DNA from 2 places in the Peribacillus sp. B65 genome. Region 1 is predicted to be linked to the other one. Evidence: a T-box and tRNA genes for the amino acid it is inferred to sense, from the RefSeq annotation. Region 1 holds a T-box; the other holds one or more tRNA genes.

Region 1 (8,139 bases):
AACTGTGCGAAAAGGATATGCCGGTTGTTTTGACCAACTTGAATGGGGATATAAAAGAATTAACAGTACAGGAATTGCTTCCAGGAGCTTTTTCACCGGAGGATTTGAATGGATAAATTATTTAATGATACACAAGTAAAAGATTACAAATCAGGTTTCATTTCGATTATTGGACGACCTAATGTTGGGAAGAGTACATTTCTGAATCGGGTCATCGGCCAAAAGATCGCCATTATGAGCGATAAACCGCAAACTACAAGAAATAAGGTCCAAGGTGTACTTACACAAAACGATTCACAAATGATTTTCATCGATACACCCGGCATTCATAAACCAAAGCATAAGCTTGGTGATTTCATGATGAAAGTGGCCACGAATACATTGAAGGAAGTCGATTTGATTCTCTTCATGATCAATGCGACTGAAGGATACGGACGCGGTGACGAGTTTATCATTGAAAAACTTCAATCCGTAAAAACGCCTGTTTTCCTGGTTGTAAACAAAATCGATGCAATGCATCCGGATGATTTACTTCCGATCATTGAAAAATACCAACAGCTTTACCCTTTTGCGGCAGTCGTTCCGATTTCTGCGCTTGAAGGAAATAACGTTGATACACTGCTTGAGCAAATCAAGGAACATCTGCCTGAAGGTCCCCAGTTTTATCCTGCTGACCAAGTGACCGACCACCCGGAACGTTTTATCATTTCCGAATTGGTCCGCGAGAAGGTTCTGCACCTTACACGGGAAGAAATTCCGCATTCGGTGGCTGTTGTCATCGATTCGATTAAAAAAATGGATAACAGCGACACCATTAATGTCATGGCGACGATCGTTGTCGAACGTGATTCACAAAAAGGCATTGTCATCGGAAAGCAAGGGAAAATGCTTAAAGAAGTCGGTAGCCGTGCCAGAGTGGATATCGAAAACTTATTGGGCTCAAAGGTTTTCCTGGAACTGTGGGTGAAGGTGCAGAAAGATTGGCGTAACAAAGCAAGCCAGCTTCGTGATTATGGCTTCAATGAGAGCGAGTATTAATTAACAAAATTTACGCGTCATGAAAGTTCGGAAAACGGTCAAGCTAATCATATGGTCGGATATTCATATTGCTAGTTAAAAATGAAAGGTGGGCTTTATATGTTGGATTTTACCTGGGAATTATTCTCTGAAACAGGTAATGTGGACACCTATTTGCTGTTTAAGGAGATAGAAGTCGAAAGACAGGAAAGACACTTGGTATTGAATGATGAGCTAGCAGAAATTGATTTTCCCGTTTCATAGGTTAGCCTTGGCGAGCATGGGTGGTGTCTTGGTATGCTCCAAAAATGTGAGGGCATTGTCATAAGGCGAACTGCATATGGAGAAAATAACAAAATCATTACTATATATACCCGTGAGCTAGGAAAAATCGGCGTTATGGCTAGAGGGGCCAGTAAACCTAACAGCAGGCTTTCTGCCGTCACACAGCTTTTTTGCTCCGGGTATTTTCTTGTAACTACATCAACCGGACTCGGAAGTCTTCAGCAAGGCGAAATGGTCGATTCACTCCGTTTCATAAGGGAGGATCTTTTTGCCACTGCTTATGCTTCTTATATTGTTGAATTGCTTGATAAAAGTGTCGAGGATAAGAAACCGAATCCATATTTGTATGAGTTGCTTTCGCAAACCTTGCATTACATAAACGAAGAATATGACGCAGAGGTATTGAAATTCATTTTTGAAATGAAGATGCTGCCCGTCAATGGGATTAACCCAGTGCTGAATCAATGTGCTGTATGTGGTGAAACGGAAGGGGAATTCTCCTTCTCGCTTCGGGAAGCGGGCTTTATCTGTCACCGCTGCCTGGGGAAAGACCCTTATCATTATAAAATTTCAGCTGCAGCCGTCAAATTGCTGCGAATCTTTTATTATTTCGATTTATCAAGGCTCGGAAACATTTCCGTCAAGCCTGAAACGAAAAAAGAACTGCGAAAGATCATCGATGCTTATTATGAGGAATATTCAGGTCTGAACTTGAAATCAAAAAAGTTCCTGAATCAGATTGATACGATGAAAGATATGTTTTAGGATCTGACCTATTGACATTCCTTGTTAGTTTGTATAAAATTCTAAACATCAAAATAAGAAGATTGCGTTGATGGAAAAGAGTATCTGTCATTCTCCATAAAAAGCGAACCCGGGACGGTGGAAGCCGGGATATGGATTTACAGGGAAGGGCGTTTCCGGAGCATGTTGCTTTGAAAAGAGGCCGTTTTATAAACGGCAATTAGGGTGGAACCGCGGGTATACTCTCGTCCCTATGCATTTCGCATAGGGACGGGAGTTTTTTGTTTGCCCAAATGTGATGGGTTCCGACCTGATTTTAAAAAGAGCCGTTTTAAATAACCTGGAGGTGTACGATGAATATTCAAAATATGATTTTAACGTTACAAAAGCATTGGTCTGAACAAGGCTGCATATTGATGAATGCTTATGATGTCGAGAAAGGGGCAGGAACGATGAGCCCATACACGTTCCTGAGAGCCATTGGACCTGAGCCTTGGAGCGTTGCTTACGTGGAGCCATCACGCCGTCCTGCTGACGGTCGTTATGGTGAGAACCCTAACCGACTGTATCAGCACCATCAGTTCCAAGTGATCATGAAGCCGTCGCCTGACAATATCCAAGAGTTATATTTGGATTCTTTACGCGCTTTAGGGATAAATCCGCTTGAGCATGATATTCGCTTTGTGGAGGACAACTGGGAAAACCCATCACTAGGGTGTGCCGGTCTCGGTTGGGAAGTTTGGCTTGATGGAATGGAAATAACGCAATTTACATATTTCCAACAAGTGGGCGGTCTTGAGTGCAAGCCGGTTTCCGTGGAAATTACATACGGGATCGAACGTCTCGCTTCATACATTCAAGATAAGGAAAACGTATTTGACCTGGAATGGACAGATGGATTCACAGTTCGGGATATATTTGGACAGCCGGAATACGAACATTCGAAATATACGTTCGAAACCTCCGACCTTGATATGCTGTTTCAGCTTTTCACGATGTATGAAAAGGAAGCGCATCGCCAAATGGAAGAAGGTCTTGTACATCCCGCATATGATTATGTTTTGAAATGTTCACATACATTTAACCTTTTGGATGCCAAAGGTGCCATCTCGGTGACGGAAAGAACGGGTTATATTGCCCGGTGCCGTAACCTAGCGCGCAAGGTTGCCAAGACCTTCTATGAAGAGCGGGAAAAATTAGGCTTCCCGATTCTGAAAGTGAAAGGGGAGAATACAAATGAGCAAGCGTGATTTGTTATTGGAGATTGGATTGGAAGAGCTGCCTGCCCGTTTTGTGACAGCATCAATGAAACAGTTGTCAGATAAGGTGCAGCAATGGCTAAAGGAAAAAGCGATTGAATTCGGAACGGTTGAAGCTTTTTCCACACCAAGACGTTTGGCCGTACTGGTGAAAGACGTGGAAGAGTCCCAAAAGGATATCGAAGAAGAAGCAAAAGGTCCGGCTAAGAAAATCGCTTTGGACAGCGAAGGCAACTGGTCTAAAGCGGCATTGGGATTCGTCAGGGGTCAAGGAATGACTTCAGAGGACATTTATTTTAAAGAACTCAAGGGTGTGGAATATGTCCATGTGAATAAATTCATAAAAGGACAGCAGACCGTTCAGCTTTTATCTGAGCTTGCTGAAATCATCAGCGGCATGACGTTTCCGAAAAATATGCGTTGGGCCAATCAGGAGCTCCGCTTCGTCCGTCCGATTAAATGGCTGATTGCCTTATTCGGCAATGACATTGTGCCATTCAGCATTGCTGATGTGGAAACGGGCCGTGAAACAAAAGGACACCGTTTCTTGGGCGATAGCGCTAGCATCGAACTGCCGGAACTGTACGAAGATACGCTAAAAGAACAATTTGTTATGGCGAATCCAGATAAACGCCGGCAAGTTATATTGGATCAGATTAAAGAGCTTGAGCAGGAGAAAGGCTGGATCATCCCAGTCGATGAAGATCTGCTTGAAGAAGTCAATAATTTGGTAGAGTATCCAACGGTGTTATTTGGAAATTTTGAAGAAGAATTCCTTGAGCTTCCAGCTGAGGTGCTTATCACATCGATGAAGGAACATCAACGTTATTTCCCTGTTAAAGATCAGGACGGGAAACTGCTTGCTCACTTTGTAACCGTGCGTAACGGCGATGACCGCCATTTGGATAAGGTTTCTAAAGGTAATGAAAAAGTATTGCGTGCCCGCCTATCTGATGCAGCATTCTTCTATAAAGAGGATCAGAAAAAAGAGATTTCGGATGCTTTGAAAAAGCTTGACAGCATCGTTTATCATGAAGAGATCGGTACATTAGCCGAGAAAACTGCACGGGTAACTGCTCTGACGGGTGACCTTGCGGATGCTTTGAATTTAAAGGCGGAAAAAGAAATGGCGCTTCGGACAGCGGCAATTGCCAAGTTCGATTTGGTGAGTCAAATGGTTTATGAATTCCCTGAATTGCAAGGGTATATGGGTGAAAAATATGCGCTCTTAAAAGGTGAAGCCAAAGAAGTGGCCGCGGCTATCAATGAACATTATATGCCAAGACATGCGGATGACAATGTACCGCCTTCAGTCATTGGTGCGGTTGTGAGTTTAGCTGAAAAAATTGATACTTTGTCTTCATTCTTCGCTATTGGCGTCATTCCGACCGGTTCCCAGGATCCTTACGCATTAAGAAGGCAGGCGAGCGGTGTCGTCCAAATCCTAGCGGAGAAGAAATGGAATATTTCACTAGATGAGCTTATTGTTTTAGGCCTTAAAGGACTGGAATCAAAAGGCATCTTAAATCGTGATCTTGAAGAAGTTAAAGCGGATATGTTCACGTTCTTTAAAGCGCGTGTCAAACACCTGCTTCAAGAACAGCAAATCCGTTACGATTTGATTGATGCAGTTCTGTTCAATGAGATCGGTTATATCCACTCTATCGTGGAACGTGCACATGTCTTGGATGCTAAAAAGGACGAAGCAGGGTTTAAAGAAAGCCTGGAAGCATTAAGTCGGGTCATGAACATTGCCGTTAAATGTGACAATAAGGTGACAGTTGATCCTTCTGTCTTTGAAAATGATCAAGAAAATGCGTTATATGTAAAATATAAAAAAGTGGCAATCCGTTATATGGAATCTAGAGATGAGAATGAGCGGTTTGAACAGCTTGTTTCGCTTCAATCGGAAATAGAGTCGTATTTCGAGAATACAATGGTCATGGCAGATGATGAAGCAATCCGTAATAACCGTTTATCCTTAATGAAGGAAATCAGTGATTTGGTTGCTGGTTTTGCTGCCATGAATAAAATCATCCTTACATGATCGAAGGGATGTATGGAAATCGGAAACACTTTAAATAGGGTTTCCGATTTCTTAAAAAGATAATGGTCAATAAATAGGACAAAAATGCCCTTATTAAATAATTTAGTATATAATTATTAAATGAATAACTTTTGTTACTTTACTCTGCGAAAGCAGTGGGGTGGTGATTATAATCCAATTGAATAAGCGTCAGGAGCAAATTTTACAAATTGTAAAAGAAAACGGACCGATTACTGGAGAACATATTGCGGATAGATTGAACCTTACCAGGGCGACACTTCGTCCAGATCTAGCCATTTTAACGATGGCGGGTTTTCTTGATGCCAGGCCGCGAGTGGGGTATTTTTATACAGGCAGGTCAGGTACACAGCTTTTGACCGATAGCCTTAACCATCTTTATGTACGAGACTACCAATCGATACCCGTCGTTGTTGACGAGGGCATTTCCGTATATGATGCAATCGTCATGATGTTTTTGGAAGATGTCGGAACAATGTTCGTGGTCGATAAGCATGCATTGCTTGTTGGTGTCTTATCAAGGAAAGACTTGTTGCGTGCGAGTATTGGGAAACAAGAGCTTAACTCCATTCCAGTCAATATCATCATGACTAGGATGCCCAATATTACAATGTGTTCAAAAGAAGACCTTTTGATTGATGTGGCCAAGAAATTGATTGATAAACAAATCGACTCATTACCGGTCGTCAAAGACACAGAAAAAGGCTATGAAGTAATTGGAAGAATTACAAAAACCAATATTACGAAAGCATTCGTAGCTTTGGCTGATGAAGGCTATTAGGGGGCTTGCAAAAGGAATGACGGAGAATATGAACGGTTCTATTATATATGTTGTATCGGATTCGGTAGGGGAAACAGCGGAATTGGTTACAAAAGCCGCTGCAAGCCAGTTCTCGGGATCTGCATTTTCCATAAAGAGAATTCCGTATATTGAAGATGAACAAAACGTGGATGAAGTGATATCACTGGCTAAGTTGGATGGGGCAATCATTGCTTATACTCTTGTGAAGCCAGCTATTAGAGCGTATATGAAAGCACAGGTCGAGAAAGAAAACCTGTCTGCTTATGACATTTTAGGGCCGCTCATGGACATCCTTGAGGAAAGGGCGCCAAAAGGGCCGCTTAATGAACCTGGTCTTGTAAGAAAGCTGGATGATGACTATTTCAAGCGTGTGGAAGCCATTGAATTTGCTGTAAAATATGATGATGGACGTGACCCTCGGGGCATATTACGTGCTGATATCGTCCTTGTCGGTGTTTCACGCACTTCAAAAACGCCGTTATCACAGTATTTAGCCCACAAACGCTATAAGGTGGCTAACGTACCTTTAGTGCCTGAAGTGGAACCTCCAGAAGAGCTGTTCCTGGTACCTCCTGAAAAATGCATTGGATTAAAAATCAGTCCGGAAAAACTGAACCATATTCGTAAAGAACGATTAAAGTCGCTTGGGCTTAATGATCATGCGATTTATGCAAATGTGGAGCGTATAAAAGAAGAATTGACATACTTTGATACAATCATATCAAGGTTGAACTGTCCTATTATTGATGTAACCAATAAAGCTGTTGAAGAAACAGCCAATTTGATAATCAATATCCTTCAAAACAAAAACCGTTAATACTTATAATTAAGGCAAATCAAAATGTGAGCTAGGCACTTTATGTGTCAGCTCACATTTTAATGCCAAGGTTCAATAGGGAATAAAAAGAATAAGTTCAAAATAATTACATAAAATTTCTCCTTGTTTCCAACTGTAAATCCTTTGATTTGCATGAAAACAAATTCGGAATTTAAATGTTGGCATCTTCTAATCAAATAGACTATAATAAAAAATTGTGAGAAAAAAGTAATCTTAAGGTTTAGACTTAATTAATAAGGAATAAACTAAAGGTTAATGAGATGTCAAGGTTTTTATCATAAAAATAATTCGACATGTTCCGTATAATTCAGGAGGGGCTGGTCTTTTTCAAGGCAAAAGATCCGCTTTCACTTAAATGAACAGGTATTCCTTGAAGAATTATGTGTGCTCTTTTAGAGGAAACCCTCTGGATCAATGCTGAAAATTCACCATATCTTCATAAAGTTTAGGGGAGAAAAAGGATTATGCAGAAAGATGTAGAATTAGAAGGTATGAATAATAAACCCACGATACACGTCGATGCCGATGCATGCCCGGTGAAAGACGAAATCCTTCATTGTGCAAGTTTGCACGATGTTGAAGTCTGTTTTGTTGCATCATATAAAAATATGATGAATAACCCTGAAGGTAAATGGGTATATGTCGATGCAGACAAAGAAGCGGCAGATCTTTATATAGTAAACTCAGTAAAAAAGGGTGATATTGTCGTTACTGCAGATATTGGTTTAGCTGGGACCCTGCTTCCTAAAAACGTTTATGTCCTTTCGCCAAGGGGAAAAGAATACACTGACGAGAATATTTTCATGCTCTTGGATATGCGCTATCAGTCGGCGAAACTCCGCAGGCAGGGTAAGCATACAAAAGGGCCGAAAGCATTCACGAAGGAAGATCGTGCATGTTTCACAAATAAACTTTTGAAAACATTGTCGAACTTTGCAGGGAATTAGAAAACAGTATCGAATTAAAAACTATCACCAATATTGCAAGGTGGAAAAATGATAAATGGCCGTATAGAAGATGAGAAAATTAATCAAATTCGCGAAGCTGTTGACATTGTTGATTTAATTGGGGAGTATGTCCAGTTAAAGAAGCAGGGGCGCAATTACTTTGGCCTATGTCCTTTTCATGG
Region 2 (8,139 bases), 2.9 Mb from region 1:
TGAGCCGCAAGAGCAGCATCAATACAGGCAACCATGAATTTCTCCGTACTTTCAATTGATTCGGACAGGTCAGTGTTTTCCATTTCGGAAACCATATCATGACGATATAAATCGGCGCAAAAGACGAATAGATGTCCATTCTTCTCTACATATGATTGTGGTCCGGCAAGTTCAGCAAGCTTGGCTTTCTTTTCCGGATCGGTTACCCCTATGATTGAATACGCTTGAATATAACTTGAAGTCGATGCCGCTTGGGCACATTCCACAATCGTTTTGATTTGCTCCTCAGACAATAACTTGTCCTCAAAAGAACGTATGGAACGATGATCTAAAATCTTCTCAATAATGTTATTCAATGCTCCCACCCCTAAAGAATATGTAAAGTATCCATCATCGGGGCTGAAATAATGCCCCCGATGACAGTAATGATGAAACTCAACCTTTTGTTTTCAAATCCAATTCACGGTAATTTTGCTGTCTAAGTGCTTCATAAACCAAGATGGCAGCCGTGTTCGACAGATTAAGTGAACGTACTTTATCCGTCATTGGAATCCGCAGGCACCGATCCATATTTTCTTGGATCAGATCTTTCGGGAGCCCCGTCGTTTCACGGCCAAAAATGAAGAATATCTCACTGTCTTGATCACTGTAATCGAAGCTGGAATGCGGCTGCTCCCCGAATTTCGTCAAGTAATAAAATTCACCGCCGGCATTTTTTTCAAAAAACTCTTCTAACGAATCATAATAATGGATCTTTACATTCTCCCAGTAATCGAGCCCGGCCCGTTTGAGCTGTTTGTCATCCGTCGAGAAACCGAGCGGGCGAATGAGATGTAAAGACGTATCCGTCCCTGCACATGTTCTTGCGATATTTCCTGTATTTGCTGGAATCTGTGGTTGATATAAAACTACATGTATTGACACTTCATTTTCACCTCTAGTTTGAACTTCACCTTAATTATAGCATTAAACAAAAAAGACTAAAAACCAATCACCCTCCATCCAAAATCACAAAGAATTTATAAACAATGTTCGGTGTGTATCTCGTTGAATCCTCATATGTCCAATACCGGTGACGGCTGTTCATCGTATGTGCATTCACTAGCGGCATCCCGTCCTGATCCTTCGCCGTTACGATCAAGTTATGATCAAACCGTCCGTCCCCTTCGAAATCTATACAAAGGATATCTCCCAAATTCAATTCCTTGGCCGACTCGACCTGCTTTGTCCTGATGGCATTCCCGGCTTTAAGCAGATGATATAAAGAATGGGCCGTCGTCCATGTATAACTCCAGCTTTTCCCTCTTATCCACCAGCCCTTACTTTTATTTGGGGCCCCCCACATCGGTATTCCTCCTGCATGTAAACATTGTGAAATGAAATTCGTACAATCATCAGTGAATTTATGATAAGCGGGATTGAATTCGTTCCACCAACGCTCGGCATATTGGACAGCCTTCATCCGATCATATTTATATGCGAGACGCTCTGCGCCTGGATCACATTTTGGCGGTGCCCCTTCGGTTTCAAAGCTCGGAATCAGCTCACTTTCATCCACTATATAACCATTTCGAAACCGGGCCTCCCTTTCCTCCATTTCTTCTTCTATATAAAATGAATCCTCCTGTTTCAATAAATATTGCAGGTGCACGTGATATGTCAGAACTGTATCATTGTCTTCCTTTCTCTTTGAATGTACCTTGCCTGCCGCATTCACCCGAACAATTTCCGCAGCACGGTTTCTCATCATTTCCTTCTTCAAATGTAACTTCCTTTCACCCCGTTCCAGATCATCGGAAGTATAAAACTCCACTCTTTCTTGTAAAAGGCGTTGCAATTGTTCCCTCAAGTTCATGCCCTCCTTCTTACCATCTATGCTAATGTGTATGTATGAGGGCATGGACAAAAACACAATTTCATAAAATGTGGGAGTTTCAACTTTATATATATAATGATACTTTTAAAAAGGTTTCCTTGAAGGTAACGGAATATTCTAAGCCAAAAAAGCCGCCCCGTTAATATTTACCGGGCGGCTGCATTTTAGATATCATTTAGTTTCCAAGGTAAACTGCAGTCCTTTCTCAATTTCCGCCAATACCTCTTCATCCGTTTCCTTCATTCTTGCATCTTCCAATGCGGAAACAGCCTGCTCCCGGCCAATTTTCCCAACTGCCCAGGCCGCCGTCCCCCTGATGACAGGCCGCGGATCATCCTTCATGACCTGTATCAATTGAGGCAATGCCGTTTCATCTTTGAAATGGGCCAATGCTAAAATGGCATTTCGTTGGATTGGTTTTTTACCGCGCCAAGAGCCAGATACATGGCCGTATGTCTCTTTGAAGTCCCTATTCGAAATCGTAAGCAGCGGTTTTAACAGCGGTTTCGCCAGCTCCGGGTCGGGTTCCATCTCTTCATGAAAATGAAAATCCATTCCTTTGTTTTTCGGACAAACGGTCTGGCATGTATCACATCCATACAAACGATTGCCTATTTTCGTCCTGAACTCATCCGGAAGGAAACCTTTTGTCTGCGTCAAGAACGCAATGCAACGCTTGGAATTTAGCTGCCCGCCCTGAACGAGCGCTCCAGTCGGGCAAACATCGACACATTTATTGCATGTCCCGCATTGATCTTCCATCGGTTGATCCGGTTCAAATGGCAGGTTGGTTATCATGTCTCCCAAGTATACATAAGACCCGAATTCCGGTGTGATGATCATACTGTTTTTTGCACTCCAGCCAATACCTGCACGCTCAGCCACCGCCCTATCAGATAACTCGCCCGTATCAACCATGGACTTCATCATTGCTCCTGGCACCTTATCACTAATGAAATCCTCAAGTAACTGCAATTTATTACGAAGAACGGTATGATAATCCGTTCCCCAAGACGCCCGGCAAAAAATCCCCCGGCGCTCACTTTTTGTACTTTGCGGAGCATCCTTCAATTTAGAAGGATAAGCAAGCGCAATCGAAATGATGGATTGCGGTTTATCGAATATCAATTCAGGCCTTACCCTTTTATCTATATCGGCTTCTTCAAACCCTGACTGATAATCCAGCTCCTGTTGACGTATCAACCGACCTTTCAATTCGGTAAAGGCCGTGGCCGATGTAAAGCCGATTTTATCGATGCCGATTTCCTTACTATATATAATCACTTCTTGCTTGAATGTGTTCATATCCATATTAATCACCTACGTTCATTCAGTATTCCCATTGAAAGCTTGAATCTTTTTCAAACCATTGCTATCTATGATAAACTAATTGCAATCATTTTTGGAGGTGAAACCGTTGGAAATTACCGTATCAGCTAATCTTAGCAGTAAAATCCCTCAATTCAAAGTTGGGATCATTACATATGAAAACATCGAAGTAGGTCCCTCCCCGCAAATGGTGAAAGGAAGACTTCAATTATTTCAGGAAGCTCTTTTCTTCGATCTTGAAGAAAAGGAATTGACCGACTTTTCCGGCATTAAAGTGTGGCGGGAGATTTTCAAGGCTACTGGAACAAATCCGTCACGGTACCGCCCCTCCGTGGAAGCCCTTTACCGTCGAGTAAAAAAACAGAATTACTTGACACCCATTCATTCAGCCATCGATTTAAATAACTTCTTCTCGCTGTTATATGAAGTTCCGATTGGCATTTATGATGCGGAAAAATTATCAGGGGACATCTCGATTAAGATCGGCGAGGAGTCAGATGGTTATGAAGGTTTGAACGGCCGCTTGAATTCCATGGAGAATATGATTACATCTGCCGATCATGTGGGCGCATTCGGAAGTCCTTACGTTGATTCAGAACGCACGAAAGTCACTGAAGAAACGAAAAAAGCTATCCAAATCATTTATTTACAACCCAATACTCCAATCACGGAAGCAGATCAGCTGACGAAATCCCTGATGGACATGTTCCTTGAAATCCATGGTGGTGAAGGGACTTACTCGATTGTAGAAGGATAATTAAAATTCGAACGAAATTAAACCCTTTCCACAATCGGAAGGGGTTTTTATGATTTTTCCAATTAATAAAACCAGTCCTCTAGTATCCTTTTATTCAACCGATCGATCCATACCCTGAAAAAAGCGATAAAATGATTCCTGGATTTTAAGAGCATAAAGGATCACCTAGCTTAAATTTGGTTTGGGATGAGTCTAGCCTACGGACTTTTCTCAAATTACATTCCAGGTGATTCCAGAAATCCGCTCCCTTTCCGCCGACTGACTGCCAAGCCTCATCAAAGCAAGCGCCTGTGGGGTCTCGACTAGCCAGTTATTCGGCAAGAGTGTCGCAAATTTCTTCCATCCATTAAGGATTACAGTAGAAACATTAAGGATCACCTAGCTTAAATTTTGTTCGGGATGAGTCTAGCCTACGGACTTTTCTTAAATTACATTCCAGTTGATTCCAGAAATCCGCTCCCTTTCCGCCGACTGTCTGCCAAGCCTCATCAAAGCAAGCGCCTGTGGAGTCTCGACTAGCCAGTTATTCGGCAGGAGTGTCGCAAATTTCTTCGAACCAGTGAGGGTTTCATAAAACAATAAAAAAACAAAGAGCGAGATTGCCTACAATTTTTTCCAAAAAAATGTTTTTGCTGTTTTCAGCCGGAGCACTTTTGTTTCAACCTACACCTCACTATTCGGACTCCCAATCCCTTTTTGTCGCCAAACTGCAACCATAACAATGGTTATTATATCCGCACACCTTGCTCTTCCCCATTAACAGTGTCTAAACAGACCTCAACTACATAACTTGCAAGTTAGGACAAAAAAAAGCACACACTTAGTCAAACTGATTCTACTTACGTAGTTAATCACATTGACTAAGTGTGTGCTGAATCGAAATCCCCACTCTCCAGGATGGAGGATAATATAAAAATAAAAAATCGGTTTTCGGGCATAACATACTTACTGCAGGCAATTTGAACAATAAAAAAAATCCCACTGTAAACAGTAGAATTCTTGTAATAATATTTAAACGCAAAGCTTCGTTCTCCAGGTAACGAAACCCTACGTTATGAGTATGTATTGGAGCGGGTGAAGGGAATCGAACCCTCATCATCAGCTTGGAAGGCTGAGGTTTTACCACTAAACTACACCCGCATATTCTTGTAGAAGTTTGTCGAATTACCAATCAACAAAATTAATTATATAGTTTAATGTGAAAAAATGCAATAGTTCTTTTAAAAAAAATTAATAATTAACGTATTGTAACGTTAATATATTCATTCACTCTAGTAAAAATGTTAAAAAGTCCTCTGAATCAGAGAACTTTTTCATCCTATATGATGATCTAAGACCAAATGACTTCCATTAACCGCGGATAAACCTGCTGTGCCGTTTCAAGCAGCATGATTAACTTCCTGAACGCCAGATCCGGTACGATGTCCCCCTCAATGGAGTATGAATACCGAATGGAAATGGTCCCATTTTCCTCATACAGCTTAGAATACCTAAAATTAGCATTATATTCATTCAACAGTGTATGTACATCCTGTTTCTTTTCAGGATTCTTCAACTCGGCGACATTAAAGCAAAATAAGTCCGCCACATTTTCATCTTGATTGAAAGCAAATACTAAAAGGACCTTCCAGCCGTCCTTTAACTTTTGCTCAGCCCTAAAAAAGGTGGTGCCATCTTCATTCAACTCATTCATATAGATTTTCTCACTAGTTAAAAAATCACGAAATTTAGCAACGTTTGACATGGTTCATCACCTTTCTCTTTGTAATTACATTTTATAATGAAAACTGGCATTTTTACAGACTTTTCTATAAACCTTCCAATTTCATCCTATTAATAGGGGCGAAGAATCACTCAGCTAAAGAAAGGGATTCAAATATGATCTCCCGGATCAATAGATTGATTAGCCAGTTGCTTCTCCGGAAAACTGAAGCGCATCTTGTAGGTCCAAAATTTCCTGACGGATTTTTGAATATCCTTCTATTTCTGGCACTTCTTTATTCGTATGTGATCGACTTTTATCGGCCGCTATCGCCATGTTTTCGAAAACATACAGCAACTGAGCAAGCTCCCGCTCTGAAAGGATTGGCCGTTCAGAGGATTTTAAGCTGGCATTTAGATAATATCCCAACTGTTCTATCGAAAATATAACGGGCCAAAGAGATTCCAATCTAGCCTTGTTTTTGAATATCTCACCAAGGGATGCATTGTAGACGGTTAATAGATTCACCATATTTGTTTGCATTTTGTTCCTTTCACTGCTTTCATCAATTGCAAGGTCATTATCTTTTTCAGAGAACGCCATCAATAATAGCTGCCCCTGGCTACGAATCGTTTTGGCTATTAAATGATTGAGAAGACTGGATGCCGAACGACTTCCGAGTAACAGCGACCCAATAAGCCCTATCAAGCTTCCAACGACAATATCGGTTATCCTTACAGTCGCAAAAAAACCGAAATCATAGCTTTGAGATGAATATTCCGCCATGATCAATACTGAAGGGGTAAAAAACATCGCCGCCAATCCATAATTCCGAACGATGAAAAGCTCTGTAATGAATGTCAAAGATAAAATGATCAGAACGATGATGAACTCGTTATGAACGGCTGCTAGAATTAAACTTGCTATCAGGAGCCCGATGACCGTCCCGAAAGTCCTTTGGACCGCCCGATGGAATGTGGAGATGATGGTCGGACCCGACATAACGGCCGCACAGGATAAGGGAATCCAGTACGAACGGTTAAAATCGGCGGAATAGGCGATGATCGCCGCAATGGTAAGGATTGTTCCATATCGAACGGAAGAGAGGAAAACAATGGAATTCTTATCGAACGCCCCAAGAAAAATGGTCTTTAAAGAAGGCTTGGAGATGGTTGCTGCTTGATCGATTTTCTGTACAGGTTCATTCATGATGGCATCTGCATTGTAAATCATCATGAATAACGCTTCCACCTCATCAGTCATTTGGTCAGGTTGAAGGATCTTTTTTTTATTCTTTTTTCCAGATGCAATGGAACCGGCCAAGGCACGAACGGAATGACCTAATTCTGGCGGCATCACGATCTTTTTGTTCAAGGTAATCTCCAGAGCCTCCAAGAATATGGCATTGGCATGTTCATTCAATAGATATAATCGCTTCAACTCATCTGGACTTCTCCTGTTTGAAACCCCCGCTAACAGTGTATCTTCAGCGTGTTTCATCGCCAATACGGTTCTTTGTCTTGCTTTATTGAAAGTCTCGGTGCCCATGGAATCAAAGAATGCCCCCAATTCTCTGTACACCTTTTCTACCGCAAGCGATTCTGGTCCATGAGGGTTGAAAAACCAGCCTAACATACAGATTATCCATGATAGTGCCCCACCCATTAAAACAAGGCCACCACGCAATGGGGCAAGGCTTTGGTCAACGGGCATACCTGTCGCAAGCGCAAAGCTCAAGACGAAGAATACCGCCGAAGGACCGGTTATCTTTAATGCACCAAATACAAAAAAAACACTGGCCCCGATGATACCCATCATTATGGCTGTTCCTAATTGGTATGGAGCCAAAAGCGTCCCTAAAACAACAGATAAAGCAAGACCCACCATCACAAAGAAAATCTTTTTAGCTCTTTGGCGATACGGTTGGTTAAAAACGTATAAATAAGTGAAACCTCCTATCGCTGCAAGTAAACCGTACGATAAATTTCCGAATAATAAGCCAATGAAAACAGGTAGTGCAGCAGCTTTACCTGCACTTAGTGCTTTTATCCAAGGAAATGGATTCTTTTTTATTTCAAAAGCCTGTTTAAATGTAGTATGTATCGTATCCAATTTCAGAGATTCCGAAGAGGACCTTTGCTTATTTTCACTCATTTTCAATTTATCCTTTCATTAAAGATTCCAACTCTGTAGTGAAGGCTATGTCTGATGAAGTGACTTCTCATAATTAATATCCTTCATATGGATCAAAAGATACCACTTAAGGTAATGAAGGATCATATAACTTGAAAGAAAACGGCCTTTCCCCGATTTAAATCGAAAAAAGGCCGCTTTTGTCATAAGCTGCTTAAAAATCCCAACAATGGACCTTCCTCAGCTTTATTTCCAGAAAACTTATAGTTGAGCGAATTCAGGCTCCGCAACTTTTACAAGCTGTTTACCGAGGTTCGTTCCTTTAAACAAACCTAAAAATGC

What was found. A T-box is a leader RNA that pairs with one kind of tRNA and senses whether it is charged. The one in region 1 lies ahead of glyQ (glycine--tRNA ligase subunit alpha), so its partner is inferred to be a tRNA-Gly.
Region 2: it has a tRNA-Gly gene. The T-box ahead of glyQ (glycine--tRNA ligase subunit alpha) is inferred to sense a tRNA for this amino acid. The anticodon was not compared.

Annotation. Positions count from the first base shown of each region.
Region 1 covers NZ_CP195840.1:1,730,738-1,738,876, forward strand. The annotation lists gene ACSR9O_RS08480 (cytidine deaminase) at 1-116, shown strand, start outside; gene era (GTPase Era) at 109-1,038, shown strand; gene ACSR9O_RS08490 (YqzL family protein) at 1,138-1,281, shown strand; gene recO (DNA repair protein RecO) at 1,315-2,067, shown strand; T-box leader at 2,126-2,302, shown strand; gene glyQ (glycine--tRNA ligase subunit alpha) at 2,400-3,296, shown strand; gene glyS (glycine--tRNA ligase subunit beta) at 3,283-5,352, shown strand; gene ccpN (transcriptional regulator CcpN) at 5,513-6,151, shown strand; gene ACSR9O_RS08515 (pyruvate, water dikinase regulatory protein) at 6,180-6,989, shown strand; gene ACSR9O_RS08520 (YaiI/YqxD family protein) at 7,502-7,957, shown strand; gene dnaG (DNA primase) at 8,009-8,139, shown strand, end outside.
Region 2 covers NZ_CP195840.1:4,610,518-4,618,656, reverse strand. The annotation lists gene nfsA (oxygen-insensitive NADPH nitroreductase) at 1-356, opposite strand, end outside; gene trmL (tRNA (uridine(34)/cytosine(34)/5-carboxymethylaminomethyluridine(34)-2'-O)-methyltransferase TrmL) at 436-924, opposite strand; gene ACSR9O_RS22570 (amidase domain-containing protein) at 992-1,849, opposite strand; gene queG (tRNA epoxyqueuosine(34) reductase QueG) at 2,048-3,187, opposite strand; gene ACSR9O_RS22560 (B3/B4 domain-containing protein) at 3,294-3,962, shown strand; gene ACSR9O_RS22555 (hypothetical protein) at 4,173-4,340, opposite strand; gene ACSR9O_RS22550 (hypothetical protein) at 4,386-4,541, opposite strand; tRNA gene ACSR9O_RS22545 (tRNA-Gly) at 5,029-5,102, opposite strand; gene ACSR9O_RS22540 (YbjN domain-containing protein) at 5,293-5,706, opposite strand; gene ACSR9O_RS22535 (FUSC family protein) at 5,866-7,818, opposite strand; gene ACSR9O_RS22530 (NADP-dependent oxidoreductase) at 8,059-8,139, opposite strand, start outside.